DNA from 4 places in the Paenibacillus sp. J22R67 genome. Region 1 is predicted to be linked to each of the others. Evidence: riboswitches for the same ligand, from Rfam matches in the RefSeq annotation. Region 1 holds a riboswitch; each other region holds the start of a gene.
The links. A riboswitch is a leader RNA that binds a small molecule or an ion and turns the genes downstream of it on or off. The one in region 1 is predicted to bind cyclic di-GMP.

Region 1 (4,708 bases):
AGCGCGTCACCCATCAAGAAACCAATACCCCATGTCAGGTTATAGCCGTCTTTTACGAATTGGTTCAAGTTAGGAGTGTAGTCTGCATCGCTTTTACTTTCCAAGTTCTTAACGTTTGCGCCAGTTGACTTTTTCAGTTGTTGCAAACCTTCCCATGCGCTTTGGTTAAAGGATTTATCATTTACGCCGCCAATGTCTGTTACCATGCCGATTTTGATATCTTTACCGCTGTTATTGCTTGGTGCTGCAGATGCCGCTGCACTTGCAGCTGGAGACGCGGAAGCGGCCGGTTTTGTTTCTTCTTTTTTGGCTCCGCAACCTGTCAAAGCAACCGCGGAAACAGTGACAGCCATTAACGCTGTTGTGAATACTTTTTTCATCATCTTTACCCCCAAAATAAATTTAAAATTGTACCTTAAATCCCACATTCTAGGTTGACCAAATTCAGTTAAACTATGTATGTCTGATCATAGACCGAGTGTATCACTTAGAAACTTAAGTGAAAAGCAATCCATACAGTAAATGAGCATAATTCGTGATGTTAACCAAGTTGACATGGTCTTTTTGTAAAGCCCCACAATATAGGTTTTAAGCCCCAATTATTTATTATACTACCGCCGGTCAATAAAATCTAGATGACCTATTTTTAATTTTTTTCGGTCATCAATGTCAGGAATTGAGCAGGGGATAGCGGACTGCTGAACAGTTTTCCTTGCACCTCCGTACATTGCAGAAATTTCAGGTACTCGAACTGTTCTTCCGTTTCGACACCTTTCGCGATTAAATTCAACCCTAATCGGTGAGCCATCCGGACAATGGCAGCAGCAAGCTGTTGATTCTCGTCATCATCGACAAGATCTCTGATCAGCGTGCTGTCCAGTTTCACACTATCTAGCGGCATACCCTCTAATCCGCTGCGTGTAAATAGCCCCGTACACAAGTCATCCATGGCAATGCGCACGCCAAGCTTTTTCAACATCGTCAGCTTCTTGCTCGCTTCTTGCACGTTCGAAGATGTAATGCTCTCCGTAAGGTCTAGTTCGACCAGACTGGGATCAATCCCTATTTCTTGCAGCACATCAGCTATATAGGCAATGAAATGATCATCTTTGAACTGTGAAGATTGAATCGCGAACGTCATTCTAAGAGGCTCTTGGCCGGCATCCTGCCAAGCTTTCATCTGCTTGCATGCGGTTTGAAACGCCCATTTGCCAATAGGCACCATGAATCCCAGTTCGTCCGCAGCTTTCCGCCAATCCATGAGCTTACGCAGCTGCTTGCTCCCCTTCTCCCAGTAAAGGCTGACCTCTGTGCCGATGAGCTTACGACCTGCGATTTCATATTGCGGCTGATACTGTAATTCGAACTGTTCCTGCTCTAAAGCCAGACGGAGTTCGTTCTCCATGTGAGCTTTGCTCTTCACCATTGTATCAATGTCCGACGCATAGAATTTAAAGCGATTAGCATTCTCATGGTTTTTGGCCTCGTACATCGCTTCATCTGCACGTTGAAGAAGCTGTTCAGGCCGAGTGCCATCTAATGGATACAACGCAATCCCCATACTAGCGGTTATCGTAATGGTTTTTCCATCCAGGATAAAGGGTTCATCGAGCACATTTTGAATACGTGTAGCCACTACTCTAACATCTTCAGGTTTGGTGAAAGATTCAAGCAAAATAATAAACTCATCGCCGCCCTGCCGGTACACCGTATCCGATCCACGCAGACAACCTAGCAACCTCTCAGCAGCCAAACGAATGAGCTGATCGCCAGAGGCATGGCCAAATACATCATTGACTTCCTTGAATTTGTCCATGTCGAGAAATACAACAGCTGCAAGCTGGTCATAGCGCTGAGCATGAACGAGCACGCGTTTCAAGCGGTCCTCAAACAGCCGTCGATTCGGTAATCCCGTTAATGTATCATGGTAGGCTAGATAAGCTAACTGCTTACTCTTCTCCTCCTGTTCGATTCCATTAAGCCGCAGGCGACGGATACAAATGGCAAAAAAGAAGCAAATGAGCGCTTGAATGAGAACGAACACGATAATCTTCGGAGTAAATGTAAAAGAAGCAGCGGCAAGTAGATTGGCCGTCAGCAGAAAGAAACCCAGTATGCTCAAATTGCGGAGTTCCTGTGCTTGCGTCTGTTGGATCCACTTTAAAAAAAGGCTTCTCATTGGGGGGGAACCTCCATTCCAGTCATCAAAAAAGGCTATTCCATTTGGAATAGCCGTAGGCGTACCTGTATCGGTAAATTGCTCCTGTCGGCAGCCCAGCCATCATCGTTGCGGGTGCAACCTAAGACCCGGAGCTTTGCGTCCTTACCTTTCGGCAAGTTTGCCTTTTACGATATTCAGGTAAAAAAACAAAAAGCAGGACTAATTAACTATATCACAACTGTTTCTACTCTGGCTATTTTTACTTAAATTAGCAGATTAAAAAGTTTCGGATCTTTATTAATTTCAATGTAACCATAGTCCTTACGTGACAAACGCTCAATAAGACCTTCATAATCATCTTTATTTTTCAATTCGATACCGACTAGTGCTGGAGCATCATCCCGATTATTCTTTTTCGTATACTCAAAGCGGGTAATATCGTCCGTCGGCCCAAGAACTTCCTCCAAAAACTCACGCAAAGCGCCCGCGCGCTGAGGGAAATTGAGAATAAAGTAGTGCTTCAAGCCTTCATACACGAGCGATCTTTCTTTGATTTGCTGCATCCGGTCTATGTCATTATTACCACCGCTGATGATGCAAACCACGTTCTTGCCGCGAATTTGATCCCGGTAAGCATCAAGCGCCGCAACCGGAAGAGCGCCTGCAGGCTCGATAACGATGGCATTGTTATTGTAGAGCTCCAGAATCGTCGTACATTCCTTGCCTGAAGGGATAACAACGATATCGTCCAGCTTCTCTTTGCATATTTCAAAGGTAAGCTCACCTACCTGCTTCACAGCTGCGCCGTCGACAAACTTCTCAATCGTAGAGAGGGTCACGACTTTACCCTGCTTGAGCGACTCCTGCATACTGGCGGCACCTTCAGGTTCAACGCCAATAATCTTAGTACGCGGAGAAACGCTGTCGACATAAGTCGCCACACCAGCTACAAGACCGCCGCCGCCGATGGTCGCAAAGATAAAGTCCGGCGTATCGGACATCTGATTCATGATCTCCAGACCTACAGTGCCTTGTCCCGCAATCGTGCGAATATCATCAAAGGGGTGAATAAACACCTTATTCTCTTTGGCGCAGTAAGCCTTGGCGTGATTGGACGAATCGTCGAAAGAATCCCCTGTCAGAATCACTTCTACAAAAGATCCGCCAAATAACTTCACCTGCGAAATTTTTTGCCTTGGCGTTGTCGTGGGCATGAAGATTTTCCCTTCAATCCCTAACTGCTTGCAAGAGTAAGCTACGCCCTGAGCATGATTGCCGGCGCTTGCGCACACGACTCCTGCTTCGCGTTCTTCCTGCGTCAAGCTTTGGATCACATTGTACGCCCCGCGAATTTTAAAAGATCGAACGACCTGCATATCTTCACGTTTCAAATAAACGTTACATTCATACAAGTTAGAGAGCAGCTCATTGCGTTGCAGAGGCGATGGTTCAATCACCTTGCTGAGCACATGATTGGCCCTAATAATTTCTTCCAAACCTACTTTTCCGGAAACAACCATTTTCTCTTACTTCCTTTCTCTCCAACATGCGTAATAAATTTTAAAGATTATTGTAGCACACTGAAGAGCGCCTGTAAGAAAATATTATTGGAACATTTTATGAATGCTGATGTTTCACTCCAAAATGTGGCGGGTATTAACTAGCAAGATACTTATTAAGGAGTGATTACGATGTCGACTCAGCCACGTAATATTGACATTGAAGAGCGTCATGTGGAAAAGAAATCGGATTCCAGCTTAGTAGCTTCCACCTTCATTAAGTATGCAGCTTACATCATTATCATCTTCGGAGTTCTATATTTCTTAGTTCACTATGTATTTCCAATGTTTTAGTACATGGATAAGCGCGTGAAGAAGGGGCTATCTTGCGGGTCTATGACCTGTAAGATAGCCTCTTTTCATTGCTAACTATGCGAATCTCGCGCTAGTGGGAACTTCCTAATAGTAGTAACGTGGCTGATCCTGCAGCTCCGCCCGCTTCTGCAAGAAACGGTAAAAAGCGCTTGCCGCTTGAGCCCTAGACACTTCTTGCTGCGGTGCAAATTTGCCATCGTTGAGGGACATAATGTTAAGCCCTACCACAATCGCTGCGGTACCTACCTGCTTAACCTCAGCGGCATCCGAGAATTGGCTGTTGAACACGCCATCGAATTTCGCCAAGCTCTTGTACCCAAGTGCCTTAACGATCAGTTGTGCCATCTCTTCGCGACTCAGTGTAGCCTCTGGGTTGAAATCAACACCAACGTCCAGCAGACCACGATCAACCGCATTTTCGACATAGGCAAAATAAGGTGAAGCATTGCTTACATCAGCAAAGGAGGCTTTGCGCTCAGCTCCGTAATAAATGCCACCGTTCCCGCCATTCATAGCGATGACAAGCATTTTGACCAGCTCGCCCCGCTTAATCAGTTGATCCGGATTGACCTTGCCATCTTGTACATCCAATGCTTGATAGTCCAGCATCAGTTGAAGTTCGTTCTTAGCCCAGTGATTGTCGATGTCGCTGACTGTCACTTTATCCAAGGTC
Region 2 (4,708 bases), on a different contig from region 1:
CTAAATGTAGCGACTGGTTTCTTAGCAAATGAATCCCATATTTCCTTAGAAGTTTGACAATATCTTTTACATTCTTCTGCTGATAATCATGATTTCCTAGAACACAATAGATGGGCACGTTACAAATCGTCATCGCTCTTAGGTACTCTTCTAGTCTAGGAAGCTTTTTTCGGTATTTCGTAAAATCACCAGTAATAAATATATAATCCGGTTTTTCATCATTAATAATAGCGGCTATTCTTGTTGGACTAATTCTTAATCTTTCAACATGCATATCACTTATCTGTAGAATTCTAACATTTAGATTAAGTGGATATTTGATCCGCTCAATTTTTAACCATTGTGTTGGTAAGATGAAGATTATGTAGCAAATAAAGAGGGCTAAGACTACGTACAAGCAGTAAAATAAAATGTCTTCCAAGTGCATCCTCCTCAGCAAAAGCGTATCAAATAATGCAATTGCATCTTCTTATGTACAACATTCATAAAACTGGTACCGTAAAAGATTATATATTAAGTTTTATTATAGGGTTACTACATTAATGCCACATGAGTATAAGAGTTCAATTTTGTTCCTTATTCTTATAAGTAAATTCAATTTTCTCATCTAGCAAAAAATAATACTCATATAGCTGTATTGTCCGCTTTCTTATTCTATTCTTTGCAGCTATTTGTGTATCTACATAACCTTGAGTACCTAACAATGGACCTTTCCCCTCTGGCAAGTTAATGACGTGTTCTGCGAACTCTATTTCATTGGTTTGATATTGTATCCAGCCTCTTTGAGCTTGAATTAGTGATTCTTTGTTCTCTGCATTTAACTTGCTTAGGAGTCTTTCATATATACTATTTAACTCATCATCCCAGATTCGGGTATATTTCACTTCTAACTCTACCCAATTCGACGTGTTAAAGTTCATTGAATTTTGAAATTCATTATTTTCTTTTACATAATTCTTATCTATGGGATTATCTTTAATAATCTTAGAGAAACGTTCTGCTTGATTTGATAAATAATCAACATAGTCTTCGGTATTTATTGGTTCTGATTTTATAACAATATTTTCGTTTTTATTAGTAATTTTATCGATTAGAACAGCACTATCAATAGGATCATTATCCACAATTTTCTTATCTAAGGTATCACTACAGGAAGTTAATAAAACTAGCAATAAACTAAAAACAATTAATCTATTCATTGGAGCACCCTCCATTTACATTCGTTCTCTTATATTAGACGGGCTATCATATATTTCGTTTATAACGTACTGTTTTTCATGTTCAGAATTGTTTAATTTCAATACCGCCGATATCCAATAAAAAAATCCCCAATCGCTACTCCGACTTGTGGTCAGTTGAGCGTTTGAGGGATTTATTTTTTCATCAAAAGCCAGATCACTATGGCCCAGAGTGGAATAGACAGCAGGATGCTCCATAAGCACCCTATAGCGAATCCTAATTTTGCTCTTTGTTCCTTTTGTGACAACTCATCATTCGGCATGTTCCACCAACTCTAACGGGAGTCCATCCGGGTCTGCAAAAAACGTATACCGATCGCCTGTTATGGGATCAATTCGTACCGGTTCGACCGTAATTCCCTTGCTCTCTAGTTCTTTCACGCTTACGTCCATATCCCCAACTACAAAAGCTAAGTGCCGAAGCCCACGCGCCTCTGGCTTATTCACTCTTACTGGTGGATTAGGAAACGAAAACAATTCGATCTGCTGGTCCGTTTGTCCTATGCGCAAATCCAGCTTATAGGAATCGCGTTCTGCCCGGTACGTCTCATTTACGATGGTCATTCCAAGTAAATCAACATAGAAATGCTTCGACCGTTCGTAATTCGAGCTAATAATAGCCACATGATGAATGCGATCGATGTTCACTAACACGCCTCCCACTCCGTAAATAAACCGCATTCCGGGAGAAACTCCCCATCCTGCGGCTCGTTTATTATATTTTATCCGTCTATTCGCATGGTTTCAACAATTTTCTTCAAAATTTTCTCTGATTGTGCATATTCTACCTGACAAGTACCTGCTGCCTGGTGACCACCTCCGCCATTTTGGAGCATCAAAGTCCCGATATTCGTTTGGGACGTACGATTCACGATGCTGTGCCCGCATGCAAATACACAATTTTGTTTATTGCGTCCGTCCACGATCCAAATGGATACATTCTGCTCTGGATAAAGCGCGTAAACCATGAATCGGTTGCCTGGATAGATCGTTTCAACATCTCGAAGATCGGTAATGATCACGTTTCCTTCCGTATACGTATGCTTTTCAAGCATTTCACGGTACAGAGCATCTAGTTCATAATACCGCTTCACCCGCTCCTTCACGTCCGGAAGCTCCATAATTTGATCGACTGTCATCACGGCGCAGTGATCCACAAGCTCTTCCATAAGCTGATAGTTGCTAATTCGGTAATCCCGGTAACGTCCTAAACCCGTCCGAGCATCCATAATAAACGACAATAAATCCCAGCCACTTGGGTTCAAAATATCTTCTTTACTGAATTGTGCCGCATCTGCTTTATCTACGCCAAGCATAATATCGTCAATATCACCGAAGGTTTCTTGCCCTCCGTAATAATCGTAAACGACGCGTGCTGCACTAGGCGCAATCCGCGTTTCCCCTTTGAATGCTACCTTTTCACCCATCCGCTCAAGTTCGCTGGAGTGATGATCAAACCATAATCCACAACCTGCAACATAAGGCACATTCGCCAAAATATCGTTCTCGGTAACCTCGATCAAACCATCCTGCATATCTTTGGGATGAACGAATTTCATTTCATCGACCATGTTTAGCTTTTTGAAAAGCATTGCGCATACTAAACCGTCAAAATCCGAACGCGTAATTAATCTCATAACGCAAATCCCCCTACTAAATAGTACTTAAGAACTATGTATGGCTATGTGTTCCATTATATCAGCACCCATCGATTTGTGACAATCATTTTGTCGTAAGGGCATTTCGGATAAAAAAAAGAACAGTTCGCCTAGATGGGCTGAACCGTTCTTAATTTGGATGTCAGGATTTGATAAAGTCTAGTCATAAATGCTTCAATTTGAGGCATTGGAGGCATTTTCACGGAAAGCTTAACTTCACCTTTCCAGTAGAAAATCAAAATGCTGTTGCTTCTCCCCTGAAACATTTCAACATCCCAACATGCTTCATTAAGCGCGTATTCTTCTAAATTAATCAGTAGCTTTGGTCCATCCGAGGATGGCACCAAACGGGCAACATGATTGCCGCAAAGTGATGTTACTTTTTGCTCTTCATGTAATTCAGACTGCATGCTGCTTGGTCCTCCTTTTATCCATAGATTATGAAAGTTATGACAGAGAAAAACCCCACCATAGTGTACCGATCGGAGGGGGCTCTAAGTTGAATACCCAATCGTTCGGCAGCTGGCTGGCAACGAGTCCATTACAGAACAAGGTAGCCCCTGTAGCTTTGCGTCACTGACTTTCGTCAGTTTTGCCATTGTCGAGATGTGTTGTGAGTTCTTTTGCAAGAAATAACTACACTCTCAAGAATAAGGGAAGTTGTTTTGAAATCGTATAGTTCGCAAGAACTAATTTTGCAATATCTATCAAAAAATTTCTTTTTTCGACCTATTTTTCGTGAGCGATTGTAGATTATTGGCACCTTTCCAGTAAAAGAGTGATCCCGCAAGTGTCACAAAGGCGATGATTACATAAAGCGTCGTGCCCCCGTACGCCACAAGCAAAAATCCGCCCACCCATGGTCCCATAAAATGACCAACGTTTGTTAAGGTTTGTGCGCCAAAATAAGTACCTCGCATATGCTCGGGTGCAAGCTTATCAATTAGCATGTTTGCCGCAGGGTAATTTAAAATCTCCCCTAGAGTAAAAATCGCCATAGAAACAATCATTGGAACTAAGGAATGCGAGAACGCAAAACCGGTATCCCCTAACGCAAACATCAAATTGCCAAATATAATCGCTACAAGTGGCGAGTACTTATTAAAAATCCGTGTAAGCGGTATCTGCATCGCAATGACCACGATGGCATTGACACTCATAAGGACTGCAAACATCTTCACACCTTCAGTGAAATTCTGTTCCAAATACTGCGATAGTGTCACCATAACTTGCGAGTAGCCAATAGCCCCGATAATTCCGCCAAGAATATAGTAGCGAAATGTGACATCACGTTGAATGACCTGCAATGCGGCGACAAAAGTAACCGGTTGTTTCTTCTCCCCTTCTATTTGCTTAATACCAAAAACGATGAGGAGAATATAAAGTGTAACTGCATAAAGAAAATAAACGATTCCAGTCAGTAGAAACGGTAGTGACCCGTCCATCGTCGCAAAAAAAGCGCCTAATAATGGTCCTACAGCAACCCCCACATTAATAGCCATGTATCTCATTGAAAACACACTGAGTCGCTTGGCCGGCTCGGTCAAATCCGCCATCAAAGCTTGAGATACTGGTTCGTAGAAGGAGCGGCACAAGCCGTTAAGCATGTTCAGCATCATGAACAAAACAGGTAGTTTCACGATACTGAAGCCTACAAACACAACCGCCCATCCAAATAGTGCAGCCAGCATAATGATACGTCTACCGAATCGGTCCGATAAGTTACCGCCGATAAAGCCGCCAACTGTTCCTGCCAAGGCTCCCATTCCAATAACGACCCCGATCATTACTGCACTCATTGACGTATGTTTA
Region 3 (4,708 bases), on a different contig from region 1:
GGCAGTAATTGCTGATTACTTGTTGGAGTATCAACAATTTTGGCATCGTTTAGCGTGGATTGGTTGCGATTAATAAGAACAGTCCAGCTTATTTTATCCACGATTTGTTCGCCGCTTTTGCTGACGTATTCTCCGCCCATAGGGATGTTAAGGGTGGCGCTTAGATTATTAGAGATAGGAGTTTCTCCATCAAACAGTCTAGCTGTGTTGGAAACAGTGCTGTTAATAAGTTGACCCTGCAGACTCGTCTTAAAGACAATTTGATACGCTTCTCGGATGGATGGATCGAATTTGATATTTAATTTATTCTGACTGTCAACCGTGTATGTGTATTTCGACTTGTCGACTGCTTCCCCTTGGGTTGCGTTACCATCTACAGCGATGATCATTTTGTAGACGGCAAGCGAACCATCTACTAGCTTCTGATTAGACTCCAAAGTATCCTGAACAGTAGCCATTTCAGTGGCCTTGCCGTTGTAATTGACCCCCACTGTCCAAGTAATCTCTTTGGAAGTCGCATTGTAAGCGCCATATTTAAAGCCGTTATTTATTACTTCAACTCTGGGGTCAAATTTTGCTTGTGCCGTTTTGGTCTGTGCGACTTCAGTTTTGTCTATCCAATCAATTTTAGCTAAATTTGTGAAGCTTGTAGTTCCCAGAGGACTAATCCAATCTAAATTAAAGTCCGTTTTGTAAGTAATCGTCAAAGGCTCTGAAATCGGGTCAGTCAGTCTGATGAGGAATCCATCGCTGACATCGACCGAACTATCCAGAACATAATCGGCCGACGTTAAGGTCACTGTCCCCTTTTTGATGACGAGCGAGCTTGGTATGAAACGCATGCCCTTGTTCGGAAATGTATCTAATATAACTACGTTGTTCATCAAATAACTATCCCGGTTAATGACCAAACTCCAAGCTTCGGTTCTAGCCTTGTAATCCGGCGGCCCAGGATATTTATAAATAACTCCCTGTTCAACAGGGCGGGTAGCTGAATCACTATATCCGCTTCCTGACTCGACTGTATTCTTAATGATCACGTTATTCAGAACACGATCAATTGCTTTGGTTTGGTAAGTAATTTTATAAGCCGAGGAGATTTGGTTATTAAATTGCAGTTTAAATCCTTTAGTGCCAGTACCTGTCTCCGCCGTTACCGTGTACTCAGAAGCTGGCAGTTCACTGCCCAGTGTTTCAGTCCCGTTCGAACTCAGAGTAACCTTATAGACATGAAGAGAGCCGGCGACTAGCTGTTGCGTATCATTAAATAAGTCCTTTAGGAAGGCAAGGGGTTGAGCAATGGTCTTCTCTTTATAATTATATTTAATAGACCAGCTAACGACTTGCGTAACGGGACTATAACCATCCTGTTCTTTATCCAAATCTCTACCTTGCTGCACCTGAACCGTTGCAGAAGCGGAAACAGCTTCTTTATTGCTTCCTTTGAACGTTGCTGTATTCACGAAAGTCTCTTTATTAGAATCCGTTATTGTCGTCGTAAATTGAATGCGATATGCCTTGGTAATCGGACTTTCCGCGAAATGAATAGCTAGATTTTGTCCCGTTATATCAACTGTATATTGGCTTGCATCCACCAATGCTCCCTGTACCACAGTTCCATCTAGATGAACTCCTAGTTCATAAACAGCCACCGTAACAGGAACAGATAGACCTGCCGGGATAGGATCCGTTACCACCGCATTCTGAACAGAATCCAGTTTCTTATTCACATCAACAGTCCAGTTAATATCCTTGGAATTGAACCCTGCAGATACTCCCTTTTTATCAATTGTTGAGCTGACCGTCGGTCGAAAATGAAGAGTGAAAATCTGATCGCCTGAATTAACCGGTATGGTAATATTGACAATCGTGCTTTCGGTTAGTTGGCTCTTATCTATTTGCGTTTTGAAGGTGAGCGTACCATGTACATTATCATGACTTTCTATATAGTCGTTAAAGGTGATCACCACTTGATGACTAGTCCGATCAACATGGAATGTTCCTAACTGATCCTGTCCCATCACTAGGCCACCGCTGATATCATTAAAAAGTAAGAATTGCTGCGGCAGATGAAAGGAATACGTATCGCCGCTATGATACAGACCGTTCGGCAGAGACCACGTGTAGTCCAGCTGTATCTTGGAGTTCGGATCGTAAACGTCACCGGTCACGACCTGCCCTGCACTGTCATATACAGCCATGGTCACACTGTCTATAATGTTCTCGTTAATGGTGTTCGCACTGGCCACCGTTCCAACGCCAATCCCGTAAATACTCTGCATAAGAATTAAAAATGTAATTAGCAGCGTACTCATTTTTTTCCTCAACATCATTATTCAAACCTCCATTCACAAATTGATTCTTGTAGAGAATATTTGTTTATGCCTTATGTAAAAGATACAAGTCGTATCATTATTAATAGTATATGATACGACCTGTATTGTAAATCAGTGGAATTTATATTTCTTCACAAAAAATAACAAACAAAAAAACCTGCACTCAGTTATGAGTACAGGTTACTTTCCTATCTTAATATATTCTGGCTACTTTATAATTAGCACTGTTTTTTTCTAACTCAACCGCTTCACCAGCTTGTACATGCACAGCATCGTATGTGGTATCAATTGTCACCCATTCATTACGTTCCTTCAAGAAAACTTGATTCCACGCATGATAGGTCTCAGGATCGTGTATCTCATACCCCATAACAAGACGGGTTGGAATGCCTTCACTTCTTGCCATTGCAGCAAAAGTAGAAGAAAAATCGTAGCAGATTCCTTCGGAAGCTTCGTAAATCACATCCAGATCAGGTACATAACTATCTGCAACGGTTCGGGCTTTCTTATAGTCATACTTAAAATGGGTCGTGATATAACCGTAAATGGCCTTTATTTTATCCATATCCATTTCTTTATCGCCCGCTATTTGCTTAGCCTGAACGACTGCTTTCGACTCCATATTCCAATTAATCAGTGGAATGGCCTGTAGAAAGACTGCGTTCTCGTCTTCCATCTCCAAATCTATTTGTTCTTGCGCAACCACTTTATATTTATTCGGTCCTATGGACTCACCAATCACCACGCTGTATGCGCCATTGCCAAGCTGCAAAGGGTACTGATCTCCCTCAGCGAAAGTGTAGTCATATTTGACATTCCCACTCATGATTCGGACGAGAACCTTGGTACTTTTCGCTCCTTCATAGTTGACCGAGATAATCCCTTTATTCAGAGCAACTTTGTCAATAATAGGCGAGGTGGAAGCTGCCAATATCCCTTGCGGGGCAAGACTGCTGCCTAGTATCGCGGCAAGAATTGCTAGTCTGACTGGTTTCTTAAACACAAGAAATCTCCTTTCGGTAACTGGCTGCCAACTTAGTTCTACTAAGGAAGGCCCTTTAGCTTTGCGTCTCTAGTTTTCGCTAGATTTGCCTTTATCGGAGAAAAAGCACCGAATCCTTATACAGCAATCTTAACATAGGCTCGTACCTCTGAATAGACAAAATATTACATGTTTTATTTCTCGGATGGCACCAGGATCCCCTTAATCGCAATTCGGTGAGTCGGATTTTCCATAGGATGGCAAGTAATTAGCGTAATCTCCCGATCTTTGCCGTTACCTTTGAGCACCCAGACGTCTTCCGGGAGGACGTACTGCTTATCAACAACTCTATAGACATACTTTTTATTCCCGGTATCTACTTCGACTAAATCTCCTTCGGTGACTTCATCTAATCGATTGAAGTTTTTCCCATAGGTCAGATTTCGATGGCCTGCAATCGCATAATTGCCAATTGCCCCTGCTTTACCGGTATTGGCGATGCTAGCAACGGATACTTTTAAATTATTCACCGTAGCATCCGTTAGTATAGGCAGCTTGAGGTCTATTTTATCGATGATGAGAACACCTTCCATGTTCTTGGGCATCGCTACAGGCTTCGGCGTCGCTGCGACGGCCACAGGGACAGGCGGCATCTGGCTACTTGTCGGCGCAGCCTCAACCTCAGGAGCAGGAAGAGGTGGAGCCACGACAGGCACATCCACCAGCGGTGATTCCTCTGGCTCAACAACAGCCTGATCCATCATTTGTAGATTGTCCTCCCATTGCTTCAAAATCTTCTGCTGCTGAAAGCTCTCATATCGGTCGTTAGCCATCGGATACAAGAAAATGATAATCCCAAGAATGATACATAACAGTGAAAGCTTTTTTCTAATCACCAGAGGTACCTGCCTTTCTCGTGGATCTCATGCGCAAGCACGCATTCCCGAAAAATCAAACCATTATTTTCCTTATTTCTATTCTATACGGTTGCATGAATCCCTTCCCTAAGGTCTGTCAAAACTGTTCATGCCGACGCAGTCTGAGCAAAGAGAATATTGTCATTAAAAAAGCTTAAAAAGCCTGCTTAATCGCAGGCTTTTCACTACTACTAATAACGCCTTATAGGACAGCAGCTTATATGTCGTCAGCTAATTAACTGACCGTTTTTGGACGCTCCATGCGCGTAATCCCCGGCCAGCGGAATGTCGCCCACTCCGGCTGCCGCTTCTCTACGCGAGCGACAACGACCGTCATATCATCTTGAATTTCGCCATGATGATGGCGGAAAATTCGCTCCAACAAACAATCCGCGAACTCTTGCGGCAAGGTCGTATCGATTTCCTGAATCATGCGCTTCATCCACATCTCCTTATTCACTGCATGGCCAGGG
Region 4 (4,708 bases), on a different contig from region 1:
CGAGCGAGCCATCTCCAGCGCTGCCGCGGAGATGTCGCTGGCAGCCACGCGCCAGTCAGGGCGCGCGTGAGCCACGGTCACCGGGATGATGCCACTCCCGGTGCCAACATCCGCAAGCAGCGGAGCGCCTTGCGGGAACAGACGCGAGCCCTCGTGGAGCAAAGCTTCCACGAGCAGCTCCGTCTCCGGCCGCGGAATCAGCACCGCCGGGCTAACCGCGAACGTAAGGCCATAGAAATCTTGCTCGCCGATAACATACTGTACCGGCTCACCCGCGGCCTTCCTCTCCACTAGCTGGCGCCAAGAGCCCTCCAGCTGGGCAGGAAACTGTTCCTGGAAGCGGAACAGCAGCTCCGTCCGACTGCAGCCGAGTAGGTGCTGCAGCAAAAGTTCCACACAAGAAGCAGCCTCAGCTACGCCCAGCTTCCCTAAAAAAGAAGAAGCCTCTACATAGGCTTCTCTAATTGTCTTCGAGGCAGTCGGCATCACATTGCCTGCTCCCCATTATCCAAAGCATCCGACTGCGCGGCAATCGTTAGCGCCGACACGATTTCTCCCATGTCACCGTTAAGCACTGTATCCAGTCGGTGAAGCGTCAAACCAATCCGGTGATCCGTAATCCGACTTTGAGGGAAGTTATACGTGCGAATTCGCTCCGAACGGTCACCTGTACCGACTTTGCTTTTACGCTCGCCTGAGTACTTCGCTTCCTCTTCCTCACGTATCTTATCGGAAATCCGTGCACGCAGTACGCGAAGCGCTTGCTCCTTATTAGAGTTTTGCGATTTGCCGTCCTGACATGTTGCAACAATCCCCGTAGGCACGTGCGTCACACGAACCGCTGATTTCGTTGTATTAACGGACTGACCGCCCGCTCCGCTCGAACAGAATGTATCTACACGGATATCCGAGTCATTAATAATGATCTCAACTTCTTCCGCTTCAGGCATCACAACAACTGTCGAAGTAGAGGTATGAATACGTCCGCCTGATTCAGTTACTGGAATACGCTGTACACGGTGCGCTCCGCTCTCAAACTTCAGCTTACTAAATGCGCCTTTTCCTGTGATCATGAAAATAATCTCTTTGAATCCGCCCAAATCGTTCACGGAAGCATCAAGAATTTCCGTTTTCCATCCTTGCCCGTCCGCATAGCGGGTATACATACGGTAAAGATCGCCTGCGAATAACGCAGCTTCATCGCCGCCTGCCGCTCCACGAATTTCAACGATGACGTTCTTGTCGTCATTCGGATCTTTTGGCATCATGAGCATTCTGAGTTGTTCTTCCAGACTAGCCGCTTGCTCGCTAAGCTCATCGATCTCCATTTTCACCATTTCACGCATTTCATCGTCCAGCTTTTCATTCTGCATCGCTTTCGCGTCTGCCAATTGCTCGCTCACGCTCTTATATTCATTATAAGCATCGTAGGCTTCCTGAAGATCAGATTGTTCCTTCGAATACTCTCTAAGCTTCTTTGTGTCACTCGTCACATCCGGGTCACACAGTAGCTCACTTAATTTATCATAGCGGTCCACAACGGACTGAAGTCGATCCAACATAAAGGATCACTCCTTTCTTTATTTTTTATTTATTAAACATTAAATCTGAAGTGCATAACGTCGCCGTCATTCACCACGTACTCTTTACCTTCCAGACGCACTTGCCCTTTTTCCTTCGCGCCATTCATGGAGCCAGCCGTTACCAAATCCGTATAAGATACAACCTCGGCACGAATAAATCCACGCTCGAAATCGGTATGAATTACGCCAGCCGCTTGAGGAGCTTTCGTTCCTTTACGGATCGTCCAAGCTCTAACTTCCTGCACCCCAGCTGTAAAATACGTATACAAGCCAAGCTTGCGATAAGCTGCTTTAATCAATCTATTCAAGCCGGACTCTTGAAGTCCCAACTCTTCGAGGAACATCGCTTTTTCTTCTTCTTCGAGCTCAGCAATCTCGGATTCCACCTTTGCGCTGATCGAAACAACTTCGTTGTTTTCTTTCTCCGCGTACTCCTTAACGATTTTGACGAATGGATTCTCATCTGCTGTGGATACTTCGTCTTCGCTCACGTTGGCTGCATAAAGAACAGGCTTCATTGTCAGCAAGTGAAGGTCGCGGACGAGCAGCTTCTCATCATCGCTCAAATCGATGCTACGCGCCGGCAGATCGTTATAAAGTGCTTCCTTGATGCGTTCCAGACACTCAACCTCGGCTACAACTTTCTTGTCGCCGCCTTTCAGGTTTTTGCGGGAGCGCTCGATCTTTTTCTCAACAGACTCAATGTCAGCCAAGATCAGTTCAAGATTAATCGTCTCGATATCGCCAATCGGGTCTACTTTACCGGAAACGTGAGTAATATTATCATCCTCAAAACAACGGACAACATGCACAATAGCATCCACTTCACGAATGTGTGCCAAAAATTTATTTCCAAGCCCTTCACCCTTGCTCGCGCCCTTCACCAAACCCGCAATATCAACGAATTCAAAGGCTGTCGGAACAATGCTTTTAGGGACAATCATCTCTACCAGCTTCTGCAATCTCTCGTCCGGTACTTCAACTACCCCAACATTCGGATCTATCGTACAGAACGGATAGTTTGCAGATTCTGCCCCCGCCTGTGTAATTGCATTAAACAATGTCGATTTTCCTACGTTCGGTAGACCGACGATACCTGCTTTCAAAGCCATCGTAGTTACAACTCCTTAATTTTCGAAAATCATCCTTCTTATTATATAGTACTTGGAACGCAAAAAAAAGCCTGTAGGCTACTGATTAGCTGCAGACTTTTTTTCCAGTGCTTTTTTTGTTTCATTTTCCTGCTTCTGGACGAAGTAGGTTTCAATCTGATTTTTTAAAATAAATCCGCGCAGCGCGTTCGTTTTCTCGTCTGGGATGCTGATAAAACTTGCCCCGTAATAATAGCCGTCATTCGTTTTTTCTTGCCGAACAATTTCCATTGTACATGGCACCAAAAAGCCCAAAATCAACTCAACTTCAAGTTGGGAATTCTTCTGAATAACTTTTTCTAGCATCACATTTTCATTAATTGTGAATCCCAGGCCATTAACGGATAGATTTTTGATAGAAAACCGCATCGGTGTTTCAAACTGATGTTTAAGTTTCTTGTTTTTATCTTGAAGCCCGAAAATAAGCCCTTCATTCTTCACATCTACGCGGGGGAACTCCCGCTTTTCCGTAAACTTCCTACGGTTTTCAGGAGGATTCAGGACAATTAATGAGCCCCGATCTTTGGCCACAACTGTCGTATCCATAACAAACAGCCCGGATTTCGTGTATACCGTCATTTTACACTTATCTCCCAGCGCAAAAACGTCATATTCCGGCAGCTCCACTTCAATAATGTCACCGAGTGCGTAGGTCAATACGCCAGTGGCTACGAAATCATCCTTGCTCAGCATAGCTTTGCTGTCAATCATCACATCAGCGTCGTAGCCTTCCTTGCTGCCGTATTTCGCTGACTTTTCTTTGCTGACCATTTGTTGATCAACCCTCCCTCGATTTCCATATAAAAAATAGACTGCCCCTTTTGTCTGGGACAGCCTATTACCTCAACCTAAAAAGCATCGATTTTCGGTAACCAGGCTGTCGTAGTTCCATAGGAACCGTAGACCCTCGGCTTTGCGTCCTTACCTTTCGGCAAGTTTGCCATTATCGAACCCTGCATGAATGTCATGCTTTGTCGTACAATATCGTGCTATATGGTCTAAAAGACCTACATTACCTCTCATTATACGGTTGGATTTCCCCATTATCAACTAATTCTCTTGCATACATCATGTATTTGTTGTATGAATGAAAAAAGAAATAAATATCCACAACTTTTTAAGTTATACACATTGTTATCCACAGGTTGTTAACAACGAATATTTGTTCGATCCTTTGTTCACATGTGGATAAGATTATTTTTAGTGAGGTGTCCCCCTGTGGATGAATATATGGAGCATATTCCTTGGATGAAAGCAGCTATAGAAGAAGCACGTAAAGCCGAAGCCATTCGCGAAGTGCCGATTGGTGCCGTTGTTGTCCATCAAGGGCAAATTATTGGCCGCGGCTATAATCTTCGTGAAACTACACTGGATCCACTTGCCCATGCTGAAATGATTGCTATTAAGCAAGCTAGCGAGCATTTGCAAGCGTGGCGACTGCTTGACTGCAGGCTCTACGTCACGTTAGAGCCTTGCCCGATGTGTGCGGGCGCGATTGTCCAAGCGCGCGTTCCGCAGGTGATCTACGGCACAACCGATCCCAAGGCTGGCTGCGCGGGAACGTTGATGAACTTGCTGCAGGAGGACCGGTTCAATCACCGGGTCGATGTGGTCAGCGGCGTGCTGCAAGAAGAGTGCGCGACTATGCTGACACAGTTTTTCCGCAAGCTGCGCGGCAAGGAGTAAACGGTTGTGCGAACAAATTTCGTAAGCGGTGACATCCCCTTGTGCGAACGGGCGGGAACTATAGGCCGCTATTCTCTGGATATTGATCATTTCAGCGAGGAAGAGGAACTGTGGTCCGCAATTTCAGCGTTTTTAGCCGTAATGTTAGCTATCTCGGCTGAATAGGACCCTGTAGTTCCGTCTGATCCAGGGATCTGCGTTTTTGGCTCAAATAGCGCTCTGTAGTTCCCCGTCGCACGATGTAATCAGCGAAATTCAATTACACGCTAAATCTTGCCACTCAAAGGT

Region 2: linked by a shared signal. The riboswitch ahead of AC58VC_RS14640 (hypothetical protein) and the one ahead of AC58VC_RS28495 (putative bifunctional diguanylate cyclase/phosphodiesterase) in region 1 are both predicted to bind cyclic di-GMP.
Region 3: linked by a shared signal. The riboswitch ahead of AC58VC_RS35860 (transglutaminase-like domain-containing protein) and the one ahead of AC58VC_RS28495 (putative bifunctional diguanylate cyclase/phosphodiesterase) in region 1 are both predicted to bind cyclic di-GMP.
Region 4: linked by a shared signal. The riboswitch ahead of AC58VC_RS31430 (PilZ domain-containing protein) and the one ahead of AC58VC_RS28495 (putative bifunctional diguanylate cyclase/phosphodiesterase) in region 1 are both predicted to bind cyclic di-GMP.

The regions. Positions count from the first base shown of each region.
Region 1 covers NZ_JCAUAX010000009.1:254,407-259,114, reverse strand. Annotated here, with positions in the region: gene AC58VC_RS28500 (BMP family lipoprotein) at 1-380, opposite strand, end outside; gene AC58VC_RS28495 (putative bifunctional diguanylate cyclase/phosphodiesterase) at 647-2,179, opposite strand; cyclic di-GMP riboswitch class I at 2,266-2,354, opposite strand; gene ilvA (threonine ammonia-lyase IlvA) at 2,425-3,681, opposite strand; gene AC58VC_RS28485 (hypothetical protein) at 3,853-4,014, shown strand; gene AC58VC_RS28480 (S-layer homology domain-containing protein) at 4,120-4,708, opposite strand, start outside.
Region 2 covers NZ_JCAUAX010000003.1:588,004-592,711, reverse strand. Annotated here, with positions in the region: gene AC58VC_RS14660 (metallophosphoesterase) at 1-421, opposite strand, end outside; gene AC58VC_RS14655 (lysozyme inhibitor LprI family protein) at 564-1,199, opposite strand; gene gloA2 (SMU1112c/YaeR family gloxylase I-like metalloprotein) at 1,491-1,919, opposite strand; gene AC58VC_RS14645 (exopolyphosphatase) at 1,961-2,875, opposite strand; gene AC58VC_RS14640 (hypothetical protein) at 3,007-3,306, opposite strand; cyclic di-GMP riboswitch class I at 3,411-3,503, opposite strand; gene AC58VC_RS14635 (MDR family MFS transporter) at 3,604-4,708, opposite strand, start outside.
Region 3 covers NZ_JCAUAX010000019.1:40,183-44,890, reverse strand. Annotated here, with positions in the region: gene AC58VC_RS35865 (collagen binding domain-containing protein) at 1-2,333, opposite strand, end outside; gene AC58VC_RS35860 (transglutaminase-like domain-containing protein) at 2,530-3,339, opposite strand; cyclic di-GMP riboswitch class I at 3,352-3,439, opposite strand; gene AC58VC_RS35855 (class D sortase) at 3,513-4,214, opposite strand; gene spoIIE (stage II sporulation protein E) at 4,471-4,708, opposite strand, start outside.
Region 4 covers NZ_JCAUAX010000012.1:24,308-29,015, reverse strand. Annotated here, with positions in the region: gene prmC (peptide chain release factor N(5)-glutamine methyltransferase) at 1-486, opposite strand, end outside; gene prfA (peptide chain release factor 1) at 486-1,562, opposite strand; gene ychF (redox-regulated ATPase YchF) at 1,595-2,695, opposite strand; gene AC58VC_RS31430 (PilZ domain-containing protein) at 2,774-3,505, opposite strand; cyclic di-GMP riboswitch class I at 3,599-3,686, opposite strand; gene tadA (tRNA adenosine(34) deaminase TadA) at 3,965-4,420, shown strand; gene AC58VC_RS31420 (hypothetical protein) at 4,427-4,585, shown strand.